4 regions of the Streptomyces sp. NPDC044063 genome follow, and region 1 is predicted to be linked to each of the others. Evidence: riboswitches for the same ligand, from Rfam matches in the RefSeq annotation. Region 1 holds a riboswitch; each other region holds the start of a gene.
What was found. Region 1 has a riboswitch for cobalamin ahead of AC07BS_RS27025 (acyl-CoA thioesterase). Riboswitches for the same ligand answer to the same signal wherever they lie in the genome.
Positions count from the first base shown of each region.

Region 1 (7,177 bases):
GCAACGAAGCTGGTCGAGCAGGCCGCGCACCCGACACACGGCCCGTGCACGGCCCATGCACGGCCCGTGGAGGACGGTGGACGCGGAGCAAAGACGCTCGGCCGTCTACTCTTCGCCGCAGTGCCGGGTAATCCAATGAGCCCACCACACCGGTGGTGGGCGGCATGCGGGCCGGACGAGCGGTGCCGGCCCCTGGCCGGGCAGGTCCACAAGTCATCGGTGAGGAAGACGACATCGTCGGCCCCGCCCCCCCCCAAGGAAGCTCCCCGGGCGGCAACCATTCGACGCCCCCGGCCGGAGCGTCGTGTCGTCGGCCGGGGGCGTACCATCACGTTTTCGCTTCGTTTCGGTCGTGGGTCTCTAGCCGACCGGCAGGCCCAGGAACTTCGCTGGAGCCAGCGCAAGGAAGTTCGACATCGCGGTGGCGAGACGTGCCGCCTCGGGGCCACCGGGCTCGCCCGCCAGGCTACGGAACGTCAGTTCCAGTGCCCGGTCACCATCGCGTACCAGAAGAGTGGTAATCCGGCCCTGCCGGCCGACCGGGCCGGCGAGCATCGTGCGCATCAAGGCCTCGTCACCGAACTTCTGCTCCACCTTGAGCGGCTCACCCGGATCACCGGCCGGGTCCACCACCTCGATGGTGATCTCCTGATCGCCGATACTCATCGTCCACGCGGCGCACTGGGCGTAGATCTGTCGCATGTCGGCCATCCACGTCGCGGCAGCCCCTGCCGCCCGCTGCGAGACTCCCTCGTCGACAACGATCGAGGAGTCGGCGTTCATGAAAGAAGTCCTGACCTCCCTCGCGGCCTTGTCGGTGAACGCCTTGTTCAGCAGGGCCGTGAGTTCAGGGGTCGGACCGGTCATCGGCGGCGGGTCCTCGTCGGACGAGGGCGACTCCAACTCGGTGAAATCATCGAGGCCCGCGTCGATCAGATCCGCTGCCGTAACCAGCAGCCCCTTAAGCTCCACAGGCCGCGCGGCCGACGACGGCTGCGAATCGCCAGGTGTGCTCACAAATTTGCCTTTCGTCGAGCGGTAGCTGTACGTGGAGGCGGGCACCACCATAACCCGCCACGACCCCAAGATGATCATGTAGCTGCACCATGGTGCATGAAGTGGCGAGCGAGGCCCTGGCGGGCGTCATGGACCGGGACCGGGGGGCGGCCGGTTGGCCGGGGTGACCCTGCCGCGCACGCATCCCAACACCACGCAGCCGCCTCCTCGCTGCACTCCCGGTCGGCGGGGAACCCTCCGGTGGTGGCGATGCGCACCACGAGGTCGGTAGTGACATGAAGGAGCAGGATCCGCAAGTGGATACCGGCGCCTCCGACACGGCTGAAGAACCCTTTGCCCAGGTACGGTTGAGCAGGGGCGTCGGTGCCGCCACCCAGCCGGACCCTCGCGGTCGACGAGAACAGCAGCACCCTTCGCCCTACGCGGTCACCGAGCCCCGGACCGGGGTCAACCCGGAGCCGTCAGGCCGCGTCCGGCACCTCGGTACGCAACGCCGGCACAGGTCGCGGGCGCCCCTCGGCGTCGATCGCCACGAACGTCAACCGTCCTGTCGCGACCTCGGTGAGCGGCCCGGAAGCATTCCACCGTTCCGCGGTCACGCGCACTTCCACAGCCATGGAGGTGCGGCCGGCACGAACCAGTTCGGCGTTCGCGGTCAGCAGGTCCCCGGCACGGACGGGAGCCAGGAAGTTCATCCGGTCCACCGCGACCGTCACCGCGGGCCCCTCCGCATGCCGCCCGGCCGCCGCCGCGGCAGCATCGTCCATCAGCTTCATCACCACCCCGCCGTGGATGGTGCCGTAGAGGTTGGTGTCGTGCTCACTCATGATGTGCGCCAGGGTCACCCGGGAATCAGAGGGGACCTTCAAAGCGGTGGACGGCACGGAAGCGGTCTGTTCGGCCACGTCAACTCTCCTTCGCGAGTCGCGGCAAGAGGGGTACCACAGACACCGGTGGTGCCCTGCGGACAGCGGCAGGTCTTCGGACTCGCGGGCACACCTGCCGCCCCGGAAGACCGGACGACAAGTCACCTACTGGCCGTCGCTTCCCAGACCCACGGGCCCAGTGCGTATGACGGCGGTCGTTCCCACTCACCGCTGCGGGGCAGTCCCGGAATCCCACCGGGTTCCCTCTTACGACGCAACCCGCCTGGCGGACGGAGCGAACCAGCTGCAACACCAGACTAACCGGCACACACCAACCCCACCACACCCAACAGGGGGCGTCGGCCCGGCGCCTTCGGGCCGGGCAGGAAACCCTGCAGAACAGCCCGGGAGCCAAGCATGACAGACCATGACCAGCCGAAGGGACCCGCCGGTCCGCACGGCACGAGGGGTACGCCTCTCGCCGGGTGTGCCCCGGGTCGACAAGGCCGGCAGCTTCGGATTCGAGTGCAGTCAAATGACTGATGTCACCCGTGTGTCCTCGACGGCACAGTGGAGTTGCTCCGCAAGCGGATAAGCCGGAGCAACACCCCTGGCATGTGAAGCAGATCCGCCGGCCTGGGCCGGCGGAGGAAGCAGAGGAGATCACGATGAACATGCGGAGAACAGCATTGAGATTTGCGGTGGGCGCTGCCGCGCTGACCGGGGCGATCGCCGCCACGACGACGAGCGCGAGCGCCGCCATCCTCACCGACATTCAGACGGGATCCGGCAAGTGCCCCGCCAACTGGGTGTGTCTGTGGAGTGACAACAATTACGTCAGAGGCAATCCGGGGGGCGGGACGGACTACGGGGCCGTGGGGTCGGACAGCGACGTCGCGGACATGGGGAAGTTCAAATTCGAGAGCAAGCTCTGGCGCTGGAAGGGCATGCAGGATTCCGCCTCCTCGGTGGTGAACAACACCGGGAGCAGCATCTGCTTCTACGAGCACAACGGATACGGCGGCGCGCAGTTCAAGATCGGCCCCCGGGAGCAGTGGCCCTCCGTCCCCTCCTGGATCAACGACAAGATCAGCTCCTTCAAGCACTGCTGACACGGGAGAGAGAGACCATGTTCTCGAAGAGCAAGCTGACGAGACTCGCGCTGGGTACCGCCGCCGCGGCCGGGCTGATGCTGGCCACGGCGACCTCCGCGAGCGCCACCAGTGTCTTCAACATCGGCCACGGAGCCGGTTCGTGCCCCGACGGCTACGTATGCCTGTGGTCGGAGGGCAACTTCATTCAGGGCGGGTTCTTCAACGACCACAAGTTCGGCTCCTTCGCGTCGAACCAGAACGTCGGCGACATGGGAAAGCTGGCACGTACCCCCACCGGGGACAAGGGCATGCAGGACGTCGCGTCCTCGGTGGTGAACAACACCGGAAGCAGCATCTGCTTCTACGAGCACAACGGATACGGCGGCGCGCAGTTCAAGATCGGCCCCCGGGAGCAGTGGCCCTCCGTCCCCTCCTGGATCAACGACAAGATCAGTTCCTTCAAGTACTGCTGACCCCACCCTCCCTTTCTTCGGCCGGATGGTAATGAGAATCTCCAAGAAGACAGCAAGGCTCGGACTGTGCTCTGTCGCCGCTACCGGGTTGATCCTGACCGCGGCGGCTTCCGCGAGCGCCAACACGATCCTCGGCATCGGGCACGGTGCCGGAGCGTGCCCCGCCAATTACGTCTGCCTGTGGTCCGAGAACGGCTTCGTCGGCAACACCGGCGGTCACAAGTTCGGGTCGATCGCATCTGACCAGAACATCGGCGACATGGGAAAGCTGGAGCGGTTCGGAGCCCAGTGGACGGGGATGCAGGACGTCGCGTCCTCGGTGGTGAACAACACCGGAAGCAGCATCTGCTTCTACGAGCACAACGGATACGGCGGCGCGCAGTTCAAGATCGGCCCCCGGGAGCAGTGGCCCTCCGTCCCCTCCTGGATCAACGACAAGATCAGCTCGTTCAAGTACTGCTGACGTGACGTGAATCCGACGCGCGGCAGGCGGTCACCGATCGGACAGGGCCCCGTCGATCTCACGACGGGAGGAGATCCCCAGCTTGGTGAAGACCTTGCGCAGGTGCCACTCGACCGTGCGCGGGCTGAGGAACAACCGCGCGCCGATCTCCGCGTTCTGGTGCCCGCCAGCCGCGAGCCGGGCTATCCGGGCCTCCTGCGGGGTCAGGACCGGCGTGCCGGGAGTCCGCTTGCGGACGGTTTCACCGGTGGCGAGCAGCTCTCGCCGGGCTCGCTCGGCGTACGCCTCCATGCCCATGGCGGAGGCCGCCTCGTGCGCCCCGCGCAGCTCGGTGCGGGCCTGGGCCCGCCGGTTTTGGCGGCGCAGCCATTCGCCGAGCAGCAGCCGGGTCCGGGCCTCGAACACGCCGAGCCCGCCCCGGGCGAAGTGGTCGACGGCCTCGCGGTAGCGTTCCTCGGCCTGCTCGGGTTCTCCGGTCAGTGCGTCGGCCACCGCCTGCGCGCCGAGGGCCCAGGGGGTGCCGGCCCGGCCCCAGTCGGCCAGTCGCTCGCGCGCCCGGGCCGCCACGGCCGGATGGCCGGCCCGGGTCGCGGCCTCGACGAGCTCGCTGCACGTCCAGTGGTGCACGACGAGGTCCTGGTACTCCCCTCCTCGCAGCGCCGCTTCCATGGCGAGCGGATAGTTGCCCAGACCGTTGTGGAGGACGGCCCGCGCGCACGCCGCCATGCCGGTGAGACGGCCCAGACCGCGGTGCTCGCCTTCTCTTTCCATCGCCCCGATCAGTTCCAGGGCCGGTTCTTCCTGCCCCCGGTACGCGCTGAGCAGGGCCGTCGAGACCATGCTGGTCGCCACGCCTGCCGCTTCCTCGACGGCCGCGGCGGCGGCCTCGGCAAGTAGATCCCGGGCTTCGGAGAAGCGCCCCGCGTAGACCAGCGAGGCCGCCCGGTAGGGCAGCGCCGTCGAGAGGATCGACAGCGTGCCCGTCGTCCGGGCGAAGCTGACCGCCCGGCCGGTGATGTCCAGCCATGCCTGGAGATCGCCCAACTCCACGGCCGCGTTCGCGGCCGGCCACAGGACGGCCAGGTCCTCGTCGTCGGTGAGGGAGCGCAGCGCCCGCCCCAGCAGCGGGAAAGCGGCGACCGGCCCGTCCGTGGTCCACGCGACCAGGGCCCGGAGGAAGACTCCCGCCGTCTCGTCGCCGGGCGGCAGGTCGCGAGCCGCCCCGGCGGCTCGCCGCAATCCACTTTCGTCGTGGCGGCCGGCCCAGATGGCCGCGCCGAACGCCGCGAGGCAGGTCTCCCGCGCGCCGGCCGGATCGAGGTCCCTGAGGCGGCCCGCCGCGTCGAGCAACGGTTGCACCGCGCCGAGCCCCGGGTCGGTCATCGACGACGCTTTGGCCCGCAGCCGGCTGGCGTCGGCCGATTGCAGCGGGTCGAGCGGCCCCAGCTCGGCGGCGGCGAGCAGGTCGGGCACCCGGGCCGGCACGCCCGCCTCGAGGTGGGCCCCCGCGGACGCCAGCGCGCGCCGCGCCCGCTCCTTCGGGTCGGGGCTGAGCGCGGCGGCCCGTTCCAGGAAGGAGGCGGCGGCCGCTCGTCCGCCGCGTGCCAGGGCCCGGTCGGCGGAGCGCTCCAGCGCGGCGGCGACCTGCTCGTCCGGCCCGACCGCGGCGTGTGCCCGGTGCCAGGCCCGCCGGTCGGGGTCGCGCTCGGCGTCGGTGGCCTCGGCCAGCGCGCGGTGCGCCGCACGGAGGGTGGCGGCGTCCGCGCCGCGCCAGACGGCCGAACGCACCAGCGGGTGGCGGAACCGCACCGAAGGCCCCAGGGTGATGAGGTCCGCGGCCTCGGCCGGTGCCGCGGCCTCGATCCCGATACCGAGCAGGCGCAGCGCATGCCACAACAGCGGTGCGTCACCGACCGGTTCGACCGCCGCGACCAGCAGCAGGGCGCGGGTGTCGGCCGGCAGCGCGTCGACGCGCCGGCGCAAGCCGTCCTCGACCCGGGTCGCCAGCGGGCCGGCGCCGGGTCCTCCGAAGCCGAACGCCAGCTCCGCCGGTGACAGGTCCCGGGGCAACTCCAGGAGGGCGAGCGGGTTTCCACCGGTCTCGGCGACGATCCGGTCCCGTACGCGGGCGTCGACCGGCCCCGGAAGCGCGCTGTCGAGCAGGGACCGTGCGTCGGCGTCGGCCAGCCCGCGCAGGGTGAGGTCCGGCAGCCCGGAAAGGCGCTCTTCCTTTTCCCCGTCGGTGATCCGCTCGGCGAACACCAATGCCACCGACTCGGCGTCCAGCCGGCGCCCGACGAACGTGAGGATCCGCTGGGACATCAGGTCCAGGCACTGCGCGTCGTCGACCAGGCACACCAGCGGGGACTCGGCCGCGGCCTCGGCGAAGAGACCCAGGACCGCGATGCCGACCAGCAGCATCTCGGGGGGATTCCCCGCGCTCAGGCCGAACGCGATACGCAGCGCGTCCTGCTGTACCGACGGCAGTCGATGAAGATGCGACAGCAGCGGGGCGCACAGGCGTTGCAGGGCCGAGTAGGCGAAATCGGACTCGGCTTCGACGCCGGCCGCGTACACGGTCTGCAGCGGTGCGGCCCGCTCGGCCAGACGGTCGAGCAGGGCCGATTTGCCGACGCCGGCTTCGCCTCGCAGCACCAGCACCCGGCTGCGCCCGTCGCGCACGTCGCGCAGCAGGCGGTCCAGTGCCGCCAGTTCCCGTTCCCGCCCGAGCAGCCGGCGTTTCGCGTGGTGCGGCATGGGACCTCCGGTATGGGTTCCTCCCAGAGGAGCTTCACCCATCCTACGATCATCCGGGCCCGCTGACCTGCATGGATTCGGTCACCACCGCCGGCTGTCATCGCCGCGGCGAGTCGGCCTGTGACACCCCCTCGGTCCGGCTCAGTGCGTCGCGCAGTGCCGCCCGGGTCGTGATGCCCAGTTTGGGGAAGGTGCGGTACAGGTGCGAGCTGACGGTTCGCGGTGACAGGTGTATCCGCTTGCCGATCTCCTTGTTCGTCAGGCCGCTCGCGGCCAGGTCGGCGATGCGGCGTTCCTGCCAGGTCAGCGGGGGCGGGTTCGGCGTCCGAGCCGGTTCCGGCGTCGAGGCGCGGGGCGTGGTACCGGTCGCGTGCGGCGCGGCCCGGGCCCTCTCGTGGCCGATGAGGACTTCGACCGGGAGATCGCTCGACCGGCCGGCGAAGGCGAAGCGGGTGGGCAGTTCCAGCAGGGCCAACGGGTTGCCCTGGGCCTGCTCGAGGACGACCC
Region 1 is NZ_JBWKFM010000026.1:14,242-21,418, forward strand. It holds gene AC07BS_RS27020 (hypothetical protein) at 361-1,095, opposite strand; gene AC07BS_RS27025 (acyl-CoA thioesterase) at 1,479-1,922, opposite strand; cobalamin riboswitch at 1,973-2,203, opposite strand; gene AC07BS_RS27030 (peptidase inhibitor family I36 protein) at 2,552-2,995, shown strand; gene AC07BS_RS27035 (peptidase inhibitor family I36 protein) at 3,013-3,450, shown strand; gene AC07BS_RS27040 (peptidase inhibitor family I36 protein) at 3,539-3,913, shown strand; gene AC07BS_RS27045 (ATP-binding protein) at 3,944-6,670, opposite strand; gene AC07BS_RS27050 (helix-turn-helix transcriptional regulator) at 6,768-7,177, opposite strand, start outside.

Region 2 (7,177 bases), on a different contig from region 1:
CCCACGGGTAATGAGCGGGCGTCCGAAGGGGCATGGTTGGATGCGAAGAGACGAAGAGAATGGCGAGAAAGCGGAAATCGGGGGGTGTCGTGCGCGCGGTCGTCGGCAAGAAGGCCCGGCAGGGCGGTGTGCGCCGCCCGGTCCGTCCGGCGTGGTGGCACGCAGAACACGAAGAGACCGGCAGGCGGGAATCGTGAGGATCTTCGGCAAGGTACGGCACCGGCCTTCCGCCTCGTGGCGGCAGGCGACCGACCGTGCCTTCACACTCATCGGCGACGGCCGGTACGAGGACGCGGGCGCGCTGCTGACGCGCGCGGCCGACATGGAGCCCTGGCTCTCCGAGTCCTGGTTCAACCTCGCCCTGCTGCACAAGTTCCGGCACGACTGGGAGCAGGCCCGCGCCGCCGGGCTGCGCGCGGTGGCGCTGCTGGACCGGGAGGCCGGCGCCCCCGACTGGTGGAACGTGGGCATCGCCGCCACCGCCCTGCAGGACTGGCCGCTGGCCCGTCGCGCCTGGCAGGCGTACGGCCTCCGGGTGCCCGGCGAGGGCGGCCCGGCCGGCGAGCCGACCGGCATGGAGCTGGGCAGCGCCGCCGTCCGGCTCTCGCCGGAGGGCGAGGCGGAGGTCGTCTGGGGCCGCCGGCTGGACCCGGCGCGCATCGAGGTGCTCTCCATCCCGCTGCCGTCCTCCGGCCGCCGCTGGGGCGAGGTCGTGCTCCACGACGGCGTCCCGCACGGCGAGCGGGTGACCGCCGCCGGGCCCTCCTACCCGGTCTTCGACGAGATCGAGCTGTGGGCCCCCTCACCCGTCCCCACCTGGGTGGTGCTGCTGGAGGCCGCCACCGAGGCCGACCGGGACGCCCTGGAGCGGCTCGCGGCCGACGCCGGGTTCGCCGCCGAGGACTGGTCCTCGTCGGTGCGCCTGCTGTGCCGTACGTGCTCGGAGAGCCGGATGCCCAGCGACGAGGGCGACGGCGAGCACCTCGACCCCCACGACCACAGTGAGCCCGGCCACCCCGGCCCGCTGGGGCACCGCACGGCCGGCTCCGGCTCGGGCTCCCTGTGGGTGCCCGAGCGCGAGTGCGGCATCGCGGCACCCGCCGGGCTGGTCAGGGGCCTGCTGGACGGCTGGGTGGCCGACAGCCCGGACACCCGTGAATGGCGGGATCTGGAAGAGGTCTGCTGAACCGCCTCCGCGGCCCCCTTACCCTGGAGAGACCCAGTGGACTCAAGGCACGATAGTGCTTTCGGGTTGTGAGAGAGGCATACGGCGGACATGGCGCAGCAAGAGACTGAGCAGTCGGTGAACGAAGAGCCGAAGAGCGAGTTCATCGTGGACACCGAGGACTGCGAGGAGCGCGAGCGGGCCCACCGCGAGCGCGGCACCTCCCGCCCGATCACCGTCGTCGGCAACCCGGTGCTCCACAAGGAGTGCCAGGACGTCACCGAGTTCGGCGACGATCTGGCCCGGCTGATCGACGACATGTTCGCCAGCCAGCGCACCGCGGAGGGCGTGGGCCTCGCCGCCAACCAGATCGGCGTGGACCTCAAGGTCTTCGTCTACGACTGCCCGGACGACGAGGGCGTGCGCCACGTCGGCCACGTGATCAACCCCGTCCTGGACGACCTGCCGGCCGATCGCCGCATCCTCGACGACTCCAACGAGGGCTGCCTGTCGGTCCCCACCGCCTACGCGGCCCTGGCGCGCCCCGACTACGCGGTGGTGCGCGGCCAGGACATGCACGGCAACCCGATCGCCGTCGAGGGCACGGGGTACTTCGCGCGCTGCCTCCAGCACGAGACGGACCACCTGTACGGCTACCTGTACATCGACCGCCTGTCGAAGCGGGACCGCAAGGACGCGCTCCGGCAGATGGCGGAGGGCACGCCGCGCTACCCGGTCGTCGCCAACGACTGACCGCCGCCGACCGACCGCCGGCGACGCGAAAGGGCCCGTACGGAACACGTTCCGTACGGGCCCTTCGTCATGACGCGCGCGTCGTGACTAGAACTCCTCGTCGAAGCCGACGGTGCCCTCGACCGCCACCTGGTAGGCGGAGGCGCGGCGCTCGAAGAAGTTGGTGAGCTCCTGGACGTTCTGGAGCTCCATGAAGGAGAAAGGGTTCTCCGAGCCGAAGACCGGGGCGAAGCCCAGGCGCTGCAGACGCTGGTCGGCGACGCACTGGAGGTAGTCGCGCATGGACTCGGTGTTCATGCCCGGCAGACCGTCGCCGCACAGGTCGCGACCGAACTGCAGCTCGGCCTCGACGGCCTCCTTCAGCATGTCGGTGACCTGCTGCTGGAGCTCGTCGTCGAAGAGCTCGGGCTCCTCCTGGCGGACCGTGTCCACGACCTCGAACGCGAAGTTCATGTGCATGGTCTCGTCGCGGAAGACCCAGTTGGTGCCGGTCGCCAGGCCGTGCAGCAGGCCGCGGCTGCGGAACCAGTACACGTAGGCGAAGGCGCCGTAGAAGAACAGGCCCTCGATGCAGGCCGCGAAGCAGATCAGGTTGAGCAGGAAGCGACGGCGGTCGGCCTTCGTCTCCAGAGCGTCGATCTTCTCGACCTCGTTGATCCACTTGAAGCAGAACTGCGCCTTGTCGCGGATGGAGGGGATGTTCTCCACGGCCGCGAACGCCGCGGCGCGCTCCTCCGGGTCGGGCAGGTAGGTGTCGAGCAGCGTCAGATAGAACTGGACGTGCACGGCCTCCTCGAACAGCTGCCGCGACAGGTACAGGCGCGCCTCGGGCGAGTTGATGTGCTTGTACAGCGTCAGCACGAGGTTGTTCGCCACGATCGAGTCACCGGTCGCGAAGAACGCGACCAGGCGGCCGATCATGTGCTGCTCACCCGGGGACAGCTTGGCGAGGTCGGCGACGTCCGAGTGGAGGTCGACCTCCTCGACGGTCCAGGTGTTCTTGATCGCGTCGCGGTAGCGGTCGTAGAAGTCCGGGTACCGCATGGGGCGCAGCGTCAGCTCGAAGCCGGGGTCGAGCAGGTTCTTCTGGCGTTCGGTGGACATTACTGGCAAGCCTCGCAGGACTCGGGGTTCTCAAGGGAGCAGGCGATGGCGTCCGCGTCGGGCGCGGCCTGCTGCACCGGGATCGTGGCGGGGGCGGCCGCACCGCCGGACGCCGCGCGGGCGATCCGGGTGGCCGGGCGGGAGCGCAGGTAGTACGTCGTCTTGATGCCCTGCTTCCAGGCGTACGCGTACATCGAGCTGAGCTTGCCGATGGTGGGCGAGGCCATGAAGAGGTTCAGCGACTGGCTCTGGTCGAGGTACGGCGTACGGGCCGCGGCCATGTCGATCAGGGCGCGCTGCGGGATCTCCCAGGCGGTGCGGTACAGGTCGCGGACCTCCTGCGGGATCCACTTCATGTCCTGGATCGAACCGTTGGCGTCGGTCATGGCGTCACGGGTGGTGCGGTCCCACACGCCGAGCTTCTTGAGGTCGTCCACCAGGTAGGTGTTGACCTGAAGGAACTCGCCCGAGAGCGTCTCGCGCTTGAACAGGTTGGACACCTGCGGCTCGATGCACTCGTAGACGCCCGCGATGGACGCGATGGTGGCCGTCGGGGCGATCGCCAGCAGCAGCGAGTTGCGCATGCCGACCGCGGCGATCCGGGCGCGCAGCGCCTCCCAGCGGTCCTCCCACGCCGCGACGGCGTTGGGGTAGTGGTCCGGGTGCAGCACACCGCGGGCGGTGCGGGTCGCCTCCCAGGCCGGGTGCGGGCCGTGGCGCTCGGCGAGGTCGGCGGAGGCCTCGTACGCCGCGAGCATGATCCGCTCGGAGATCTTGGTGGAAAGGGCCTTCGCCTCGGCCGAGTCGAAGGGCAGGCGCAGGCGGAAGAAGACGTCCTGCAGGCCCATCAGGCCCAGGCCCACCGGGCGCCAGCGGCTGTTGGAGCTGCCGGCCTGCTCGGTCGGGTAGAAGTTGATGTCCACGACGCGGTCGAGGAAGGTGACGGCCGTGCGGACCGTGCGGTCCAGCTTCGCCCAGTCCATCTCGCCGTCGGCGCCCAGGTGCTGCGCCAGGTTGACGGAGCCCAGGTTGCAGACCGCGGTCTCGCCGTCGTTCGTGACCTCGAGGATCTCGGTGCAGAGGTTCGAGGAGTGGACGACCGCGCCCTTCTCCGCCGTCTGGTTGGCGGTGCGGTTGGCGGCGTCCTTGAAGGTCATCCAGCCGTTGCCGGTCTGCGCGAGGGTGCGCATCATGCGGGCGTAGAGCACCCGGGCCGGGATGGTCTTGACGGCCTTGCCCGCGGCCTCGTAGGCGCGGTAGGCGGCGTCGAACTCGTCGCCGTAGAGGTCCACCAGGTCCGGCGTGTCGGCGGGGGAGAACAGCGACCAGTCGGCGTCGGTCTCCACACGGCGCATGAACTCGTCCGGGATCCAGTGCGCGATGTTGAGGTTGTGGGTGCGGCGGGCCTCCTCACCGGTGTTGTCGCGGAGCTCCAGGAACTCCTCGATGTCGGCGTGCCAGGTCTCCAGGTAGACGCAGGCCGCGCCCTTGCGGCGGCCGCCCTGGTTGACCGCGGCGACGGAGGCGTCGAGGGTGCGCAGGAACGGCACGATGCCGTTGGAGTGGCCGTTGGTGCCCCGGATCAGCGAGCCGCGGGAGCGGATGCGCGAGTAGGACAGGCCGATGCCGCCCGCGTGCTTCGACAGGCGCGCCACCTGGTGGTAGCGGTCGTAGATCGAGTCCAGCTCGTCCAGCGGCGAGTCCAGCAGGTAGCAGGACGACATCTGCGGGTGGCGGGTGCCGGAGTTGAAGAGCGTGGGGGAGGAGGGCAGGTAGGAGAGCGTGCTGGTGAGCCCGTAGAGCTCGGCGACGTCGTCCAGGGCCCGGGTGGAGTGGTCCTCGGCCAGGCCGCAGGCCACGCGCAGCAGGAAGTGCTGCGGGGTCTCGATCACGTTGCGGGTGATCGGGTGGCGCAGCAGGTAGCGGCTGTGCAGGGTGCGCAGACCGAAGTAGCCGAAGCGGTCGTCGGCGCCGTCGATCAGCGCCTTCTCGACCAGTGCGTCCAGGCGCTCGGCGTGCTCCTCGACGAACGCGGCGGTCTCGTCCGCGATCAGGCCCTCGCGGTGGCCGACGGCGACCGAGGCGGAGAAGGAGGTGGCACCCTCGCCGGCCGCCTCGTCGGCGATGGCGCGGGTGAGCAGCCGGGCGGCGAGCCGGGAGTACTCCGGCTCCTCGGCGATCAGACCGGCGGCGGCCTCGGTGGCGAGGGAGCGCAGCTCCGCCTCGTCCGAGGCGGCGCTGCGGCCGCGCAGCGCGGCGGCGGCGACCTTGCCAGGGTCGGTGGCGGGAAGGTCGGCGGTGAGGTCGGTCAGGGTGCGCAGCAGCGCGGTCCCCGGACCGGCGGTCGCTTCCGCGTTCTCTGAGACCGGATCGGCGGGCGCGATGGTCACGTGTGGCTCTCCCTCGCTCGGCTGGGTGGGCCGGGCGGGAGCGCGCGACGGTCGCGTACGGGCATGCCGCTTGCACCAGGGCATGCCACGTAGGCGTCCGTCGGCCCAACCCGCGAGGCCCGGACGAATTCAATGCCCATAGCCGAGCCCAGGGCAGGCTCGGTGGAGGGCTTGCTGTCGGCAGGTCCTCGGACTTCAGGTGCGCTGGGTATATGCGCACACATACACCGTTGCGGGACAGTTCCGGATTTCCACCGGATTCCCCTGCGACGACAGCGGAGACGAGCATACATCTAGTGCCGCCCCTCGTACGCGCCCCCACATGTTGTGTCGTCCCGTCATGGAGTGGTTGCGGAATGTGCTATCGGGGTGGCCTGGCGGGCCCATGGGAAAGGGCCGCCACGCCCCCTGGACGGGGGTGTGACGGCCCTGTGGGACCGGGTCGGGTCAGTGGCCTCCGGGGGCTCCCACGGTGGCCGGGGGGAGGTCCGTACGGACGCCCGGGTCGCCGGCGTCGGCGGTGTAGTCGGAGGGGCTGGTCTCGTCCAGGCCCTCGGGTGCCTTCAGGGCCCGGAGGACGACCGTCGCCACGATGACGACGATCACATTGAGGACGAACGCGGTGAGGCCGATGTAGCCCTTCTCCCCGATGAGGGGGATGAGGTTGGTGTTCCCGAAGTGGGACTGGGTGGCGCTCGGCGTCTCGTACGCCCGCCAGGTGCCGTAGATCATTCCGGCCGCCCAGCCGGCCAGCAGCGCCCAGCGGTGGAACCAGCGGGTGAAGAGTCCGCCGACGAGGGCGGGCACGGTCTGCAGGATCCAGATGCCGCCGAGCAGCTGGAAGTTGATGGCGACCGTTTTGTCCATGGTGAGGACGAAAGCGAGCGCTCCGACCTTGACGAGCAGGGAGGCGAGCTTCGACACCTTCGCCTCGTGTTCGGGCGAGGCGTCCGGTTTGATGAAGTCCTTGTAGATGTTGCGGGTGAACAGATTCGCGGCCGCGATCGACATGATCGCCGCCGGGACGAGCGCCCCGATGCCGATCGCGGCGAAGGCGACGCCCGTGAACCAGTCAGGGAACATGTCCTCGAAGAGCTGAGGGATGGCCAGTTGCCCGTTCTTGACCTTCACCCCGGCGGCGAGCGCCATGAAGCCGAGCATCGCCAGCAGTCCCAGCATCAGGGAGTACAGGGGGAGGATCGTGGTGTTGCGGCGGATCACGTTGCGGCTCTTGCCGGAGAGCACCGCCGTGACCGAGTGCGGGTAGAGGAAGAGGGCCATCGCGGAGCCCAGCGCGAGGGTCGCGTACGCCCACTGCGCCTGCGGTCCGGTGACGAGCGAGCCGCGCGGTTTGCCGGTCGCCGGATTCTCGACCGCGAACGCCTGGCCGGCCTTGTGGAAGATCTCGCCGAAGCCGCCCAGCCGGATCGGGATGTAGATGACCGCGACGATGATCACTATGTAGATCAGCGCGTCCTTGACGAACGCGATCAGCGCCGGCGCCCGCAGCCCGGAGGAGTAGGTGTAGGCCGCGAGCACGCCGAAGGCGATCAGCAGGGGCAGGTCCTTCACGAACCAGTTGGTGTTCTCGCCGCCGCCGACCCCCAGCACGTCCAGGACGGCCTGGATGCCGACCAGCTGGAGGGCTATGTACGGCATGGTGGCGAGGATGCCGGTCAGGGCGAGCACCAGGGACAGGGTCTTGGAACCGAACCGCCCCCGGACGAAGTCCGACGAGGTGATGTACCCGTGCTTGTGCGCCACC
Region 2 is NZ_JBWKFM010000011.1:33,085-40,261, forward strand. It holds gene AC07BS_RS15665 (tetratricopeptide repeat protein) at 194-1,186, shown strand; gene def (peptide deformylase) at 1,277-1,918, shown strand; gene AC07BS_RS15675 (ribonucleotide-diphosphate reductase subunit beta) at 2,006-3,022, opposite strand; gene AC07BS_RS15680 (ribonucleoside-diphosphate reductase subunit alpha) at 3,022-5,412, opposite strand; adenosylcobalamin-variant (AdoCbl-variant) riboswitch at 5,587-5,688, opposite strand; gene mctP (monocarboxylate uptake permease MctP) at 5,860-7,177, opposite strand, start outside.
Region 2: linked by a shared signal. The riboswitch ahead of AC07BS_RS15680 (ribonucleoside-diphosphate reductase subunit alpha) and the one ahead of AC07BS_RS27025 (acyl-CoA thioesterase) in region 1 are both predicted to bind cobalamin.

Region 3 (7,177 bases), on a different contig from region 1:
ACCCGGCTCACCTACCGCCTCGCCCGGGGCCGCGACGAGCAGGAGACCGCCAAGGGCTACCGCGCCGGGCAGATCGCCTCGGCCGCCCTGGTCTCCCTCGCCCACGGCACCAACGACGCCCAGAAGACCATGGGTGTGATCACCCTCGCGCTGGTCGCCGGCGGCGTCATCGCCCCGCACTCCGACCCGCCCATGTGGGTCATCGTCTCCGCGGGCCTGGCCATCGCGCTCGGTACGTACCTCGGCGGCTGGCGCATCATCCAGACGCTCGGCAAGGGCCTGACCGACATCAAGCCCGCCCAGGGCTTCGCCGCCCAGACCGGCGCCGCGACCGTCATCCTCGCCTCCTCGCACATCGGCTTCGCGCTCTCCACCACCCAGGTCTGCTCCGGCTCGATCATGGGCGCCGGCCTCGGCCGCAAGGGCGGCGTGGTGCGCTGGTCGACCGCCGGCCGCATGGTCATGGCCTGGGGCCTGACCCTGCCCGCCGCGGGTCTGGTCGCCGGTGGCGCCGCCCTCCTCGCCGACCAGGGCGACTGGGGCGTGACCGCGGTCGCCGTCCTCGGCCTCGGCGTGTCCGGCGCGATCTGGCTGGCCTCGCGCCGCAAGCCGGTGACGCACGACAACGTCAACGACCTCAACCAGCCGCAGGGCGTGGACGCCGAGCCGCTCGAGCCCGCCGGTGTCATCACCGCCGCGCTCCAGGCCGTCGCCCCGCCGCCGGCCGGCCCCCTGGCCGCCGCCCCGGCGACCGCCTCCTCCGCCGCCCCCGCCGCCCCCGCCCCGGCGACGAGCTAAGGAACCAAGGAACCCCGTCATGCAGATCAACTGGGAAGCCCTCGGCCAGGTCTTCGGCGTCAGCCTCGTCGTGACCGTCGGACTCGTCGGCCTCTTCACCCTCGGCATCGTCGGCACCGCGCCCCGCAAGCCCCAGGAGCAGCCGGACGGCACCGTCGCCGCGCCCGTCGCTCCCAACGCACTCGCGCGCACCGGCGCGTACGCCTGCTTCGCGGCGTGCGCGGCGGCCGTCGGATACGGCATCTTCCTCATCGTCTCCTGAGCGCCCGGCGGCGCCCCCGGGCGCCGTCGACATCCACGCATACCTCCCCCACGGCCCGGGAAGGCCGCAGGTCAGCTGTGAGTTGACTGCCCTTCCCGGGCCGTGGTGGACTTCCGGAGCCAAACGGCGACAGCAGAGGAAGCCGGTGCGAATCCGGCGCGGTCCCGCCACTGTCACCGGGGAGCGTCCTCCACCGAGGGCCACGGCCCGCCCGCGGGCTGGAAGGCCGGAGCGACGCCGATCCGGGAGCCAGGAGACTCTGGTCGCCGGTCACGTCGAGCCAGGGCGCGGACCCTGAGTGAGGACACATCGCCATGCCCGGCCGCACACCCCCCGCCCCACGACGCACCCACCTCCGAGGCGCGACGGCGGTCTGAGCCGATGCGCGCCGACCACCTCGGCTTCGCGTGCGGTGCCGCGCTCGGCTTCACCGGCGACCTCCTGCTCGGCGACCCCCGCCGCGGCCACCCCGTGGCCGCCTTCGGACGCGCCGCGCACGCCGTCGAACAGCGCCTGTGGCGCGACCACCGCGGCGCCGGCGCCCTCCACACCCTGGTGTGCGCGGGCGGCACCATTGCCGGAGCCGCCCTGCTGACCCGCGCCGTACGCCCCTCCCGCGCCGCCCGCGTCGCCCTGACCGCCGCCACCACCTGGGCCGTGCTCGGCGGCACCTCGCTGGGGCGCGAGGCCCGCGCCGTCGGCGGGGCGCTCGCCGCCGGCGACCTCGCCGCCGCCCGCGCGCGGCTGCCCCACCTGTGCGGCCGCGACCCGCAGTCCCTGGACGAGCGGCAGATCGCGCGCGCCGTCGTGGAATCCGTCGCCGAGAACACCTCCGACGCCGTCGTGGGCGCGCTGGTGTGGGGCGCGCTCGGCGGCGTCCCCGGACTGGCCGGCTTCCGGGCGGTGAACACCCTGGACGCGATGGTGGGCCACAAGTCCCCCCGCTACCGCCGGTTCGGCTGGGCCTCCGCCCGCCTGGACGACGTCGCCGGCTGGCCCGGCGCCCGGCTCACCGCGGCCCTCGCCGTCCTCGCCGGCCCCGACCCGCGCGGCGCCCTGCGCGTCGCCCGCCGAGACGCCTCCCGCCACCCCAGCCCCAACGCCGGGCCGGTCGAGGCCGCCTTCGCCGGGGCCCTCGGGGTACGGCTGGGCGGCACCCTCGCCTACGCCGGTCGCGTCGAGCACCGCCCCGTCCTGGGCGCGGAGAACCGGCCGGTCGAGGTGGCGGACATCGAGCGCGCCGTCGCGCTCTCGCGCCGGGTCTCGGCGCTCGCCCTGACGACGGCATTGGTGACGAGGGCGGCCGTGGCGGCCGCGACAAGGAGGAGGCGGTGTCGGTGACGACCGGGAGGGGCGGGGGCCTGCTGGTGGCCGGCACCACCTCCGACGCGGGCAAGAGCGTGGTGACCGCCGGCATCTGCCGCTGGCTGGTCCGCAAGGGCGTCAAGGTCGCGCCCTTCAAGGCGCAGAACATGTCGCTCAACTCGTATGTGACGCGCGAGGGCGCGGAGATCGGGCGGGCCCAGGCCATGCAGGCCGCGGCCGCGCGCGTCGAGCCCAGCGCGCTGATGAACCCGGTGCTCCTCAAGCCCGGCGGGGACCGCAGCAGCCAGGTCGTCCTGATGGGCAGGCCGGTGGGTGAGCTCAGCGCGCGCGGCTACCACGCGGGCCGCCAGGAGCAGCTGTTCGACACGGTGACCGAGTGCCTGGAGGAGCTGCGGCGTACGCACGACGCGGTCGTCTGCGAGGGCGCGGGCAGCCCGGCGGAGATCAACCTGCGGCGCAGCGACATCGTCAACATGGGCCTCGCCCGGGCGGCCCGGCTGCCCGTGGTCGTCGTCGGCGACATCGACCGGGGCGGCGTCTTCGCCTCCTTCTTCGGCACCACGGCCCTGCTCTCGCCCGAGGACCAGGAACTGATAGCGGGTTACCTCGTCAACAAGTTCCGGGGTGACGTCACGCTCCTGGAGCCCGGCATGGAGATGCTGCGCGGGCTGACGGGCCGCCGGACGTACGGCGTGCTGCCGTTCGCCCACGGCCTGGGCATCGACGAGGAGGACGGCCTGCGCGTCTCGCTGCGCGGTGCCGTCCGCGAGTCGGTGGTGGCCCCGCCGCACGGCGCCGACATCCTGCGCGTGGCGGTGTGCGCGGTGCCCCTGATGTCCAACTTCACGGACGTGGACGCGCTGGCCGCCGAACCCGGCGTCGTGGTGCGGTTCGTCGACCGGCCCGAGGAGCTCGCCGACGCCGACCTGGCCGTCGTACCGGGCACCCGCGGCACGGTACGGGCCCTCGACTGGCTGCGCGAGCGCGGCCTGGCCGCCGCCCTCGCCCGGCGCGCGGCCGAGGGCCGGCCGGTGCTGGGCGTCTGCGGCGGCTTCCAGGTGCTCGGCGAGCGCATCGAGGACGAGGTGGAGTCCCGGGCCGGCGTGGTCGAGGGCCTCGGCCTGCTGCCGGTGCGCGTCCGCTTCGCGGCGGGGAAGACCCTCGCCCGGCCGGTCGGCGAGGCGCTGGGCGAGCGGGTCGAGGGGTACGAGATCCACCACGGCGTGGCGGACGTCCTGGGCGGCGACGAACCGTTCCTGGACGGCTGCCGGGTGGGCGCGGTCTGGGGCACCCACTGGCACGGCTCGCTGGAGAGCGACGGCTTCCGGCGGGCGTTCCTGCGGCGGGTGGCGAAGGCGGCGGGACGGGCCTTCGAGCCGGCCCCGGACACGTCGTTCGCGGCCCTGCGGGAGGAACAGCTGGACCGGCTGGGCGACCTGATCGAGGAACACGCGGACACGGACGCGCTGCTGCGGCTGATCGAGGACGGGGTGCCGGCCGGCGCCCCCTTCATACCGCCGGGGGCGCCGTGAGTACCCCTACCGGCCGTCGTCGTTCCCCCCAGGGAGGTAACCGCTGATGTCCTCGTCCACCTACCCCTTCACCGCGATCGTCGGTATGGACGACATGCGGCTGGGCCTGTTGCTCAACGCGATCTCGCCGGCCATCGGCGGAGTGCTCGTGCGGGGTGAGAAAGGCACGGCCAAGACCACCGCGGTCAGGAGCCTCGCCGCCCTGCTGCCCGAGGTCGTGACCGTCGCGGACTGCCGGTTCTCCTGCGACCCGGCGGCGCCGGACCCGCGGTGCCCGGACGGGCCGCACGCGGGCGGCGACCGGGCGGCGCGCCCCGCGCGCATGGTCGAGCTGCCCGTCGGCGCCTCCGAGGACCGGCTCGTCGGCGCGCTCGACATCGAGCGGGCGCTGGGCGAGGGCGTGAAGGCGTTCGAGCCCGGCCTGCTGGCCGCCGCGCACCGGGGCGTGCTCTACGTCGACGAGGTCAATCTGCTGGGCGACCACCTGGTCGACTCGCTGCTCGACGCGGCGGCGACCGGCGTCTCCTCCGTCGAGCGCGAGGGCGTCTCCGTCCGGCACGCCTCCCGCTTCCTCCTCGTCGGCACCATGAACCCCGAGGAGGGCGAGCTGCGCCCGCAGCTCCTCGACCGCTTCGGCCTGACCGTCGAGGTCGCGGCCTCGCGCGAGCCCGAGGAACGCGTCGAGGTCGTGCGCCGGCGCCTGGCCTTCGACGAGGACCCGGCGGGCTTCGCCGGCACGTGGGCGCCGGAGGAGGACGCGCTGCGCGAGCGCATCGCCGCCGCGCGGGCGCTGCTGCCGGCCGTACGGCTCGGGGACGGCGCGCTGCGCCGGATCGCGGCGGTGTGCGCCGGGTTCGAGGTGGACGGCATGCGCGCGGACATCGTCACCGCGCGCACCGCCGCCGCGCTGGCCGCGTGGGCGGGGCGTACGGACGTGACGACGGCTGACGTCCGGCAGGCGGCCCTGCTGTCGCTGCCGCACCGGCGCCGGCGGAACCCCTTCGACGCCCCCGGCCTCGACGAGGACAAGCTCGACGACATCCTGAACGGTTTCGAGGACCCCGAGGACGAGGACCCCGAGCCGGAGCCGGACGGTCCGCAGCCGGACGGGGACGGCCCCGACGGTCCCGGCAGTGGACCGGACGGCGGTCCCGACGGCGGTGGGCAGCCCCCTCGGGACGCGGGCGACGGGCCCGACGGCGATGCCGGCGCTCCGGACGTACCGTCCCAGCGGCAGGACCCCGAGCCCTCCTCCCCCGCCCCGCAGGAGGCCTCGGCTCCGGCGGGCGACGGTGGCGGGGAGGCTCCCGAGGCCCCCGCCGTGGCCGCCGCGGAGCCGTTCCGGACCCGCAGGTTCACCGTTCCCGGCCTCGGTGAGGGCGCCGACGGGCGGCGTTCGCGCGCGCTCACGGCGCACGGCCGGACGACGGGGGCGCGCCGCCCCCGGGGCGGGCCCCTGACCCGGCTGCACCTCGCCGCGACCGTACGGGCCGCCGCGCCGCACCAGCGGGCGCGCGGGCGCGGCGGACCGGGGCTGGTGGTCCGGCGCGACGACCTGCGCGAGGCGGTGCGCGAGGGCCGCGAGGGCAACCTCGTGCTGTTCGTCGTCGACGCCTCCGGCTCGATGGCCGCCCGCAAGCGGATGAGCGCGGTCAAGGGCGCGGTCCTGTCGCTGCTCATGGACGCCTACCAGCGCCGCGACAAGATCGGGATGGTGACGTTCCGGGGCTCGGGCGCGGAGGTGGCGCTGCCGCCGACGTCGTCCGTGGAGGCGGGCGCTGCCCGGCTGGAGAAGCTGCCGACGGGCGGCCGTACGCCGCTGGCGGCGGGGCTGCTGCAGGCGCACGAGGTGCTGCGGGTGGAGCGCATGCGCGATCCCGCGCGCCGTCCGCTGCTGGTCGTCGTGACGGACGGCCGGGCCACGGGCGGGGTCGAGCCGCTGGCGCGGGCCGCCCGCGCGGCGGGGCTGTTCGCGGGCACCGGCGTCGCCTCGGTGGTCGTGGACTGCGAGGCCGGGCCGGTGCGGCTCGGGCTGGCGGGCGAGCTGGGCCGGGCGCTCGGCGGGCCGGTCGTGACCCTCGACGATCTGCGCGCGGAGAATGTCTCCGCGCTGGTACGTACCGTACGCAACACCGACTCACGGAGGGCCGCGTAATGCCCCAGGGACAACCGACCGTCGTACCGGACGACGGCCTCACCACGCGTCAGCGCCGCAACCGGCCGCTGGTCCTCGTCCACACCGGTATCGGCAAGGGCAAGTCGACGGCGGCCTTCGGGCTGGCGCTGCGGGCGTGGAACCAGGGCTGGCCGATCGGTGTTTTCCAGTTCGTGAAGTCCGCGAAGTGGAAGGTCGGCGAGGAGAACGCGCTGCGCGTGCTGGGCGCCTCCGGCGAGGGCGGCACGGTGGACTGGCACAAGATGGGCGAGGGCTGGTCCTGGATCCAGCGCGACAGCGAGCTCAGCAACGAGGAGAAGGCCCGTGAGGGCTGGGAACAGGTCAAGCGCGACCTGGCGGCGGAGACGTACAAGCTCTACGTGCTGGACGAGTTCGCGTATCCGATGCACTGGGGCTGGATCGACACCGACGAGGTGATCGAGGTGATGCGGGACCGCCCCGGCACCCAGCACGTCGTCATCACCGGCCGCAACGCCCCGGAGAAGCTGCTGGACTTCGCCGATCTGGTGACGGACATGTCCAAGGTCAAGCACCCGATGGACGCCGGTCAGAAGGGCCAGCGGGGCATCGAGTGGTGAGTACGCGCGTCCCCCGCCTGGTCATCGCCGCCCCGGCCTCCGGCAGCGGCAAGACCACCGTGGCCACCGGGCTGATGCGGGCCTTCGCGGACGCGGGGCTCGCCGTGTCGCCGCACAAGGTCGGCCCGGACTACATCGACCCGGGCTACCACGCGCTCGCGACCGGCCGCCCGGGCCGCAACCTCGACGCCTTCCTGTGCGGCCCGGAGCTCGTGGCCCCGCTGTTCCTCCACGGGGCCGCGGGCTGCGACGTGGCGGTCGTCGAGGGCGTGATGGGCCTCTACGACGGCGCGGCCGGGCAGGGGGAGCTGGCGTCGACGGCGCACGTGGCGAAGCTGCTGCGGGCGCCGGTGGTGCTCGTGGTCGACGCGTCGTCGCAGTCGCGGTCGGTGGCCGCGCTGGTGCACGGCTTCGCCTCCTGGGACCCGGAGGTACGGGTCGCGGGCGTCATCCTCAACAAGGTCGGCTCGGACCGGCACGAGGCGCTGCTGCGGGAGGCCCTGGA
Region 3 is NZ_JBWKFM010000037.1:49,495-56,671, forward strand. It holds gene AC07BS_RS31255 (inorganic phosphate transporter) at 1-798, shown strand, start outside; gene AC07BS_RS31260 (hypothetical protein) at 818-1,060, shown strand; cobalamin riboswitch at 1,197-1,319, shown strand; gene AC07BS_RS31265 (cobalamin biosynthesis protein) at 1,442-2,401, shown strand; gene AC07BS_RS31270 (cobyric acid synthase) at 2,398-3,918, shown strand; gene AC07BS_RS31275 (putative cobaltochelatase) at 3,965-6,073, shown strand; gene cobO (cob(I)yrinic acid a,c-diamide adenosyltransferase) at 6,073-6,672, shown strand; gene AC07BS_RS31285 (cobyrinate a,c-diamide synthase) at 6,669-7,177, shown strand, end outside.
Region 3: linked by a shared signal. The riboswitch ahead of AC07BS_RS31265 (cobalamin biosynthesis protein) and the one ahead of AC07BS_RS27025 (acyl-CoA thioesterase) in region 1 are both predicted to bind cobalamin.

Region 4 (7,177 bases), on a different contig from region 1:
CTCGCCACCCTGCTCGGCCTCGCCGACCGGGTCGACGTCGCCCCCTCCTGCTCCCTGCTGCACGTCCCCCTGGACGCGGCGGCCGAACGCGACATCGACCCGCAGGTCGCCCGCTGGCTCGCCTTCGCCCGGCAGAAGACCGACGAGGTGGTCACCCTCGCCCGCGGCCTGACCGAGGGCAGCGACACCATCGCTCCGCGGCTCGCCGCCAACCGCTCGGCCCGCGCCTCCCGCGCCGCCTCCGCGCTCACCCGCGACCCGGCCGTCCGCTCCCGCGCGGCCGCCGTCACCCCGGGCGACACCCGCCGGCCCCAGCCCTACGCCGAACGCTCCGCGGCCCAGCGCGCCCGGCTGAACCTGCCGCTGCTGCCCACCACCACCATCGGTTCCTTCCCGCAGACGACCGAGCTGCGCACCGCCCGCGCCGACCTGCGCGCCGGCCGGATCGACGCCGCCGCGTACGACGAGCGGATCGCGGCCGAGATCCGCGAGGTCGTGGCCTTCCAGGAGAAGACCGGGCTCGACGTCCTCGTGCACGGCGAGCCCGAACGCAACGACATGGTCCAGTACTTCGCCGAACGGCTCACCGGCTATCTGGCCACCCGGCACGGCTGGGTGCAGTCCTACGGCACCCGGTACGTCCGGCCCCCGGTCCTCGCCGGCGACATCTCCCGGCCCGAGCCCATGACCGTCGCCTGGACCTCCTACGCCCAGGAGCTCACCGACCGGCCGGTCAAGGGCATGCTCACCGGCCCCGTCACCATGCTCGCCTGGTCCTTCGTCCGCGACGACCAGCCGCTCGCCGACACCGCCCGGCAGGTCGCCCTCGCCCTGCGCGACGAGGTCGCCGACCTGGAGGCCGCCGGGACCGCCGTCATCCAGGTCGACGAGCCCGCGCTGCGCGAGACGCTGCCGCTGCGCGCCGCCGACCGGGACGCCTACCTGGGGTGGGCCACCGAGGCGTTCCGGCTGGCCACGTCCGGCGTCCGCGCGGACACCCAGATCCATACCCATATGTGCTACGCCGAGTTCGGCGAGATCATCGCCGCCATCGAGGAGCTGGACGCCGACGTCATCAGCCTGGAGGCCGCCCGCTCGCACATGCGGGTCGCGGACGAACTCGCCGCCACCGGCTACGGGCACGAGGTCGGGCCCGGCGTCTACGACATCCACTCCCCGCGCGTCCCGGACGCCGGCGAGGTGGCCGCGCTGCTGCGCAAGGGTCTGTCGGCGATCCCGCCGGAGCGGCTGTGGGTCAACCCCGACTGCGGGCTGAAGACCCGTGGCTGGGCCGAGGTGCGCGCCTCTCTGGAGAGCCTGGTCGAGGGCGCCCGCCGGGTGCGCGCCGAGTCGGCCGCCGGGCGGTAGCCCCGGCGGCCGGCAGCGAGCCGCCGCCGCGCCCGCCGGGCTCCCGCTGAGGGGCGGGGACCGGGCCGGGCGCGGCGGCCTTCCCTTCGCAGGGCCCGCCGCGCGCGGGTCAGCCGGTGGCGTCCAGGGGGCGGCCGCAGCGCAGGTTCCAGCGGCCGGCCCGGCCGCTGAGCTCGGTGAGGGTCAGCGGGGCGACGTCCAGGCGCCAGAAGACCTGGGGCGGGAGCCCCAGCGCGTGCGTCAACGCGGCGCGCACGACGGCCGGTTCCACCACGGCCAGCACCCGGACGTCCTCCGCCGCCCGGTCCGCCAGCCACGCGCCGGTCCGCTCGACGAGGGCGGTCACCGGCTCCCCGCCGTGCGGCGCGGCGCCGGGGTCCGCGAGCCACGCGGCCACCGCCTCCGGCTCGGCCGCCGCCACCTCCTCCAGCGAACGGCCGCGCCAGCGGCCCGGGTCCAGGTCGCGCAGCGCGTCCACCGGCGTGGCGCCGGCCAGCCCCAGTGCCCCGGCCGTGTCCCGGCAGCGCGCGTCGGGCGCGGTGACGGCGAGGTCCGCGCGCGGCAGCCCGGACGCCGCGGCCCGGGCCCGGCTCAGTCCCGCGGCGTCGAGCGGGGCGTCGTCGCCGAAGCGCGCGGCCCGCAGTCCTGGGCCGATGGCGGGCGAGATCAACATCACACGTGCGGTCATGGTCCTCTCCTCCGGGCGCTCGGGCCCACGCGCTCAGCAGACCACGGGCGTTGCCGGGGGCGTGCGCGGGGGGCGTGCATCCATACGCCCATGGCGCCATGACCTTGCAGGCGGTACGGTCGCGTGTACATGACGATGGTGTGTTCGGAAGCCGGTGCGAATCCGGCACGGTCGCGCCACTGTGGACCTGGCGGACCCCGGGCGATCCCGGGCGACGGCAGGCGAGTCAGACCCGCCACCGTCGTCGAGCACCAACGATCGGGACGCGTGTTCCCCAGGAGGTTCTGTCATGGCCCAGTCCGCCGCCCCCGTCTCCAGCAGCCCCGCCCTGCCTGAGATCGCCCCCATATCCCTGAAGGAGATCGCCCCCTGGGCCGCCTTCGTGGGCATCCTCATGCTCGTCCTGCTGTACTTCGTCGGCGCCGAGCAGGGCGCCACGTCCCTGATCGCCGGCGAGGACGTCCACGAGTGGGTGCACGACGGCCGTCATCTGCTCGGCTTCCCCTGCCACTGATCCGACGGGGCACGATCCGATGAACCGCGTATCCGTCAGAGCCCTGCTCGTCCGGGGCATGCTCGCCGGCCTGGCCACCGGCGCGCTCGCCCTCCTCACCGCCTATCTCCTGGGCGAACGCCACGTCGACGCGGCCATCGCGTTCGAGGAGGCGCACAGCCACGACCACGGCGACGGCGTGGAACTGGTCAGCCGCGCGCTGCAGTCCACCGCCGGCCTCGCCACCGGCATCCTGGTCTACGGCGTGGCACTGGGCGGCATCGCCGCGCTGGTGTTCTGCGTCGCCCTGGGCCGCGTGGGCCGCTTCGGCCCCCGCGCCACCGCCGCGCTCGTCGCCCTGGGCGCCTTCGTGGCGGTCTTCCTGGTGCCGTTCCTGAAGTACCCGGCCAACCCGCCGGCCGTCGGCGACCCCGACACCCTCGACCAGCGCACCGCGCTGTTCTTCCTGATGATCGCGCTCAGTGTGCTGCTCACCGGGGCCGCGGTCATCCTCGGCCGGCGCCTCGCGCCGCGCCTGGGCAACTGGTACGCCACCGTCGCGGCCGGCGCGGCCCTGGTGGTGGCGGTCGGGCTGGCCTACGCGTTCCTGCCGTCCGGCGAGAACGTCCCCGAGGGCTTCCCGGCCACGCTGCTCTGGCAGTTCCGGCTGTCCTCCCTCGCCGTCGAACTCGTCCTGTGGACCGGCTTCGGCCTGATCTTCGGCGAGTTCGCGGAGCGGCTGCTCACGCCGAGGTCCGCGGCCCGGGAGCCGCGTCCGGAGGCCGCGGCGGCCGCGAACTGACGGAGTCTCCGTCCTGGACGCCGGGCGGGCCGGTCACGGCCCGCCCGGCGTTCGCGTGCACGGCCAGCATCCGTTCCACCGTCCGCGCCCACGGGAACTCCTCCGCCCGGGCCCGCGCCGCCGCCCGTCGTACGGACTCCGGCCGGCGCAGCAGCCGGAGGACCGCGTCCGCCATCCCCTCCGGGCACCCGGCGGGTGCCACGGCCCCGGCGCCCGGCACCACCAACTCCCGTGCCGCGCCCCGGTCCACCGCCACCACCGGCGTCCCGCAGGCCAGCGCCTCCAGCGCCGCCAGCCCGAACGACTCCACCGGGCACGGCACCAGCGCCACGTCCGCCCGCCCGACGAGCGCCGCCACGGCCCGCCGGCCGGCCACATGACCGTGGAAGCGCACCGGCAGCCCGGCCGCCGCCGCCCGCCGCGCCAGCCGCCCGCGCTCCGGTCCGTCGCCCAGCACGTCCAGCCGGGCGGCCGTACCCCGCGCGCGCAGCATCCGCAGCGTCTCCAGCGGCAGCCGCGGCGCCTTCTCCGCCGACAACCGCCCCGCGTACACCAGGCGTACGCCGCCGTCCCGCGGCCCGTCCGGGGCGCGGACCCCGGTGAAGACCTCCAGGTCCACCCCGAGCGGCACTTGGTGCAGCGCCAATGGCGCGTCGAGCCGGGCGAACTCCGCGCAGGCGAAGGCGGACGCGGCGACCACGGCGTCGAACGCCGGGGCCAGCCGCCGGTTCCAGGCGTCGGCCGCCCGCTCCAGCGGCAGCCCGCCCGGCACCCGGGGCGCCAGGATCGCGTCGAGCCGCTCGTGGGAGAGCAGCACGGTCCGTACGCCCCGGGCCCGTGCCCAGGCCGCCGTCCGCACCAGCGTCAGCTTGTCCGAGACCTCCAGCGCGTCGGGCGCCAGCCGTGCCAGCAGCCGCCGCAGCGCGCGCAGGGCGTCGGGCGCGAGCACCAGCCGGTAGCCGCCGCCCACCCGCACCCCCGGCACCGTCACCCGCAGCCCCTCGCCGCCGTCCCGCGTCCATCCGTACCGGCGGCCGGGGACGATCAGCACCCGGTCGTGGCCCGCCGCCGCGTAGCCCCGGCCCAGCGCGTCCAGCGTGGTGCGCAGACCGCCCGAGACCGGGCCGTAGAAGTTGGCGAGCTGGACGATCCTCACCCCGTGCCCCCGGCGGCCTCCCGCCGGGCCCGGACCAGACGGGCGTAGGTGCGGGGGCGGGCCCCGGCGGCGAGCGCCGCGTCGACGGCGGCCAGCGCGGCCTCGCGCAGCCCGGGGCGCGCCAGGTCCGCCGGGTGCAGCGCGACGCGGAACGGCCGGCCGCGCGCGGACCAGTGCCGCGCGGCCCCGCGCATCAGCGCGGCGCCCGCCCGTTCACCGAGGCCGCCCGGCCGGTGCGACAGCGCGGGCATCCGGTGCCGTGCCCCGGTCCGCAGGTCGCGCACCTCCAGGTGGCTCGTCGTGTAGTCCAGCCCGAGGCCGCGCAGCGCCGCCAGCGTGCCCGGCGAGGCGAGCCACCCGGGCGGGGTGAAGCCGCACGGCACGATGCCCACCGACGCCAGCGCCGCGAGGCCGCGCTCCAGCCGGGCGCGCGCCGCCCGTTCGTCCAGCGCGCCGAACTCGGCGCAGCCCCGGGCCAGCACCGCGTCCGCCAGCCGCCGTCCCGGCGACCCGCCGGGCACCGCCCGGTGCTCCCAGCCGTGCAGCGCGAGCTCGTGCCCCCGCTCCCGGGCCGCGTGCGCCCACCGCACCAGGGCGGTGTCCCCGGCCAGTGCCGGACCGCGCCAGGCGCCCGGGACCAGCAGCAGCGTCGCGGGCACCCCGCGCGCGTCGAGGTCGGCGAGCCAGCGCCGGCACGCCCCGGAACTCCAGGGGGCCACGTCGTGCACCGACACCACGAGGACAGCGCTCACCGGCCCAGCGTCCCGCCCGCCGACGGACGTCCGGTGTACGCGGCATGAACGGACCGGAGCCGGGAACCGCCGGGTACGGTGGAGCCACCAGCACATGGAATACGGGGGAACCACCATGTCCCGCAGGCTCGTCGCGGCCGCAGGCCCAGTCGGAACCGCAGTCGGAACCACCGCGTCCCCGGCCCCGCCGCCCTTCTCCCACCACGGTCCCGGGCTGCTCGCCGCCGCGCTGGCGTTCATACCCCGCGACGCGGTGACGGCGTTCACCGCGTCCTGGGACGACCTGCCCGCCGACGCCCATCTGGACCGTGCCACGCCCTACCGCTTCCGCCGCTACGGCCGGTTCCGGCTCGCCGGCGACGCCCTGGAGCCGCTGCCGCACGCGCCGTTCGTCCAGGACCGCGACGTCAACCCGCTCCACGGCGGCGTACGACGGGAGTTCGCGCCGCTCGACGAGGCCGTGGCCCGCGGGCCCGTGCTGCGCGCCCTGGTCGGCGCGCTCCGGGAGCATCTGCCCGGGCCGCGCGCGGACATCGACGCGTGCGGCGTCCACCAGATCCGGGTGACCGCCACCGCCGGCGCCGACGGCCATCCGACGCCCGAGGGCGTCCACCGGGACGGGCACAGCTATGTGGCACAGGTACTCATCCGGCGCGAGGGGGTGGCGGGCGCCGAGTCGTGCCTGTACGACCCGGAGCGGCGGCCCGTGCACCGGGCCTCGCTCGCCGTGCCGCTGGAGACGATCCTCCTCGACGACCGCCGTGTCCTCCACGGGGTCTCGCCGGTGCGGCCCGCGCCGGGCGCCCGCCGGGCCGTGCGGGACATGCTGCTGGTCGACTTCTTCCCGGGCGGTACCGCCCAGGACGGGGGCGGCCGCTCCAACGGACGGGACGCCGTGCAGACTTGATCACGACATCCCGTACGGAGGAGGACACATGCGTTTCGCGGACGGTCCCGAGGTTCACGAGAAGATCCACGTAGAGACGGCACCGGCCGAGCTCTGGAAGCTGGTCACCGACATCGGGCTGCCGGCCCGCTTCAGCCCCGAGCTGCGGCGCGCGGAGTGGCTCGACGGCGCGACGGAGGCCGTGCTCGGCGCGACCTTCGTCGGTTACAACGAGAACCCGGTGCTGGGGGAGTGGCGGACCGTCTCCCACGTCGTCGCGCTGGAGCGGGAGCGGGTCTTCTCCTGGGCGGTGACGGACGCCGACGGGCGGTACGGGGGCGGCCCCGCCGACCCGGCGCGCCCCATGGCCACCTGGACGTTCGAACTCCAGCCCGAGGGGGACGGCACCCTGCTGCGGCACTCCGCCCTGCTCGGTCCGGGCCGCTCCGGCCTCCACCTCGCGTTCGACCGCATGCCGGACAAGGAGGAGGCCATCCTCGCCGGACGGCTCGACGGGCTCCGGGCGGGCATACGGTCCACCCTGGAGGGGATCAAGGCGCTCGCCGAGGGCCGCTCCTGACGTACGCCCGGCGCGCCGCCCGTACGGAGTTCGGGCGCGGTATCCGGCCGGAACGGCCAGTCTGGTAGGGAAAAGCCCGATTTTCGGTGAAGGTGATTCCATGACCAAGACCAAGGCCGTCGCCTTCAGCTCCTACGGCTCCGCCGATGTGCTCCGGCTCACCGACATCGACCTGCCGCTGCCCGGGCCCGGGCAGGTGCGGATCGGCGTGCGGTGCGCCGGCGTCAACCCCATCGACCACAAGATCCGCAGCGGTGCGATGGCCGGGGTGTTCCCCGTCGCCTTCCCGCACGTGCCCGGGCTGGAGGCCGCGGGCGTGGTGGAGGCCGTGGGGGAGGACGTGGTGGGGGTGGCGGCCGGGGACGCGGTCCTCGGTCGCACGGTCACCGGCGCCTACGCCGAACAGGCCCTGGCCTCGGCCGACGAGCTGACGGTCAAGCCGCTCTCCCTGC
Region 4 is NZ_JBWKFM010000004.1:140,070-147,246, forward strand. It holds gene metE (5-methyltetrahydropteroyltriglutamate--homocysteine S-methyltransferase) at 1-1,368, shown strand, start outside; gene AC07BS_RS07460 (histidine phosphatase family protein) at 1,478-2,056, opposite strand; cobalamin riboswitch at 2,176-2,310, shown strand; gene AC07BS_RS07465 (CbtB domain-containing protein) at 2,346-2,570, shown strand; gene AC07BS_RS07470 (CbtA family protein) at 2,590-3,351, shown strand; gene AC07BS_RS07475 (glycosyltransferase) at 3,293-4,507, opposite strand; gene AC07BS_RS07480 (DUF2334 domain-containing protein) at 4,504-5,259, opposite strand; gene AC07BS_RS07485 (2OG-Fe dioxygenase family protein) at 5,375-6,166, shown strand; gene AC07BS_RS07490 (SRPBCC family protein) at 6,195-6,725, shown strand; gene AC07BS_RS07495 (NADP-dependent oxidoreductase) at 6,826-7,177, shown strand, end outside.
Region 4: linked by a shared signal. The riboswitch ahead of AC07BS_RS07465 (CbtB domain-containing protein) and the one ahead of AC07BS_RS27025 (acyl-CoA thioesterase) in region 1 are both predicted to bind cobalamin.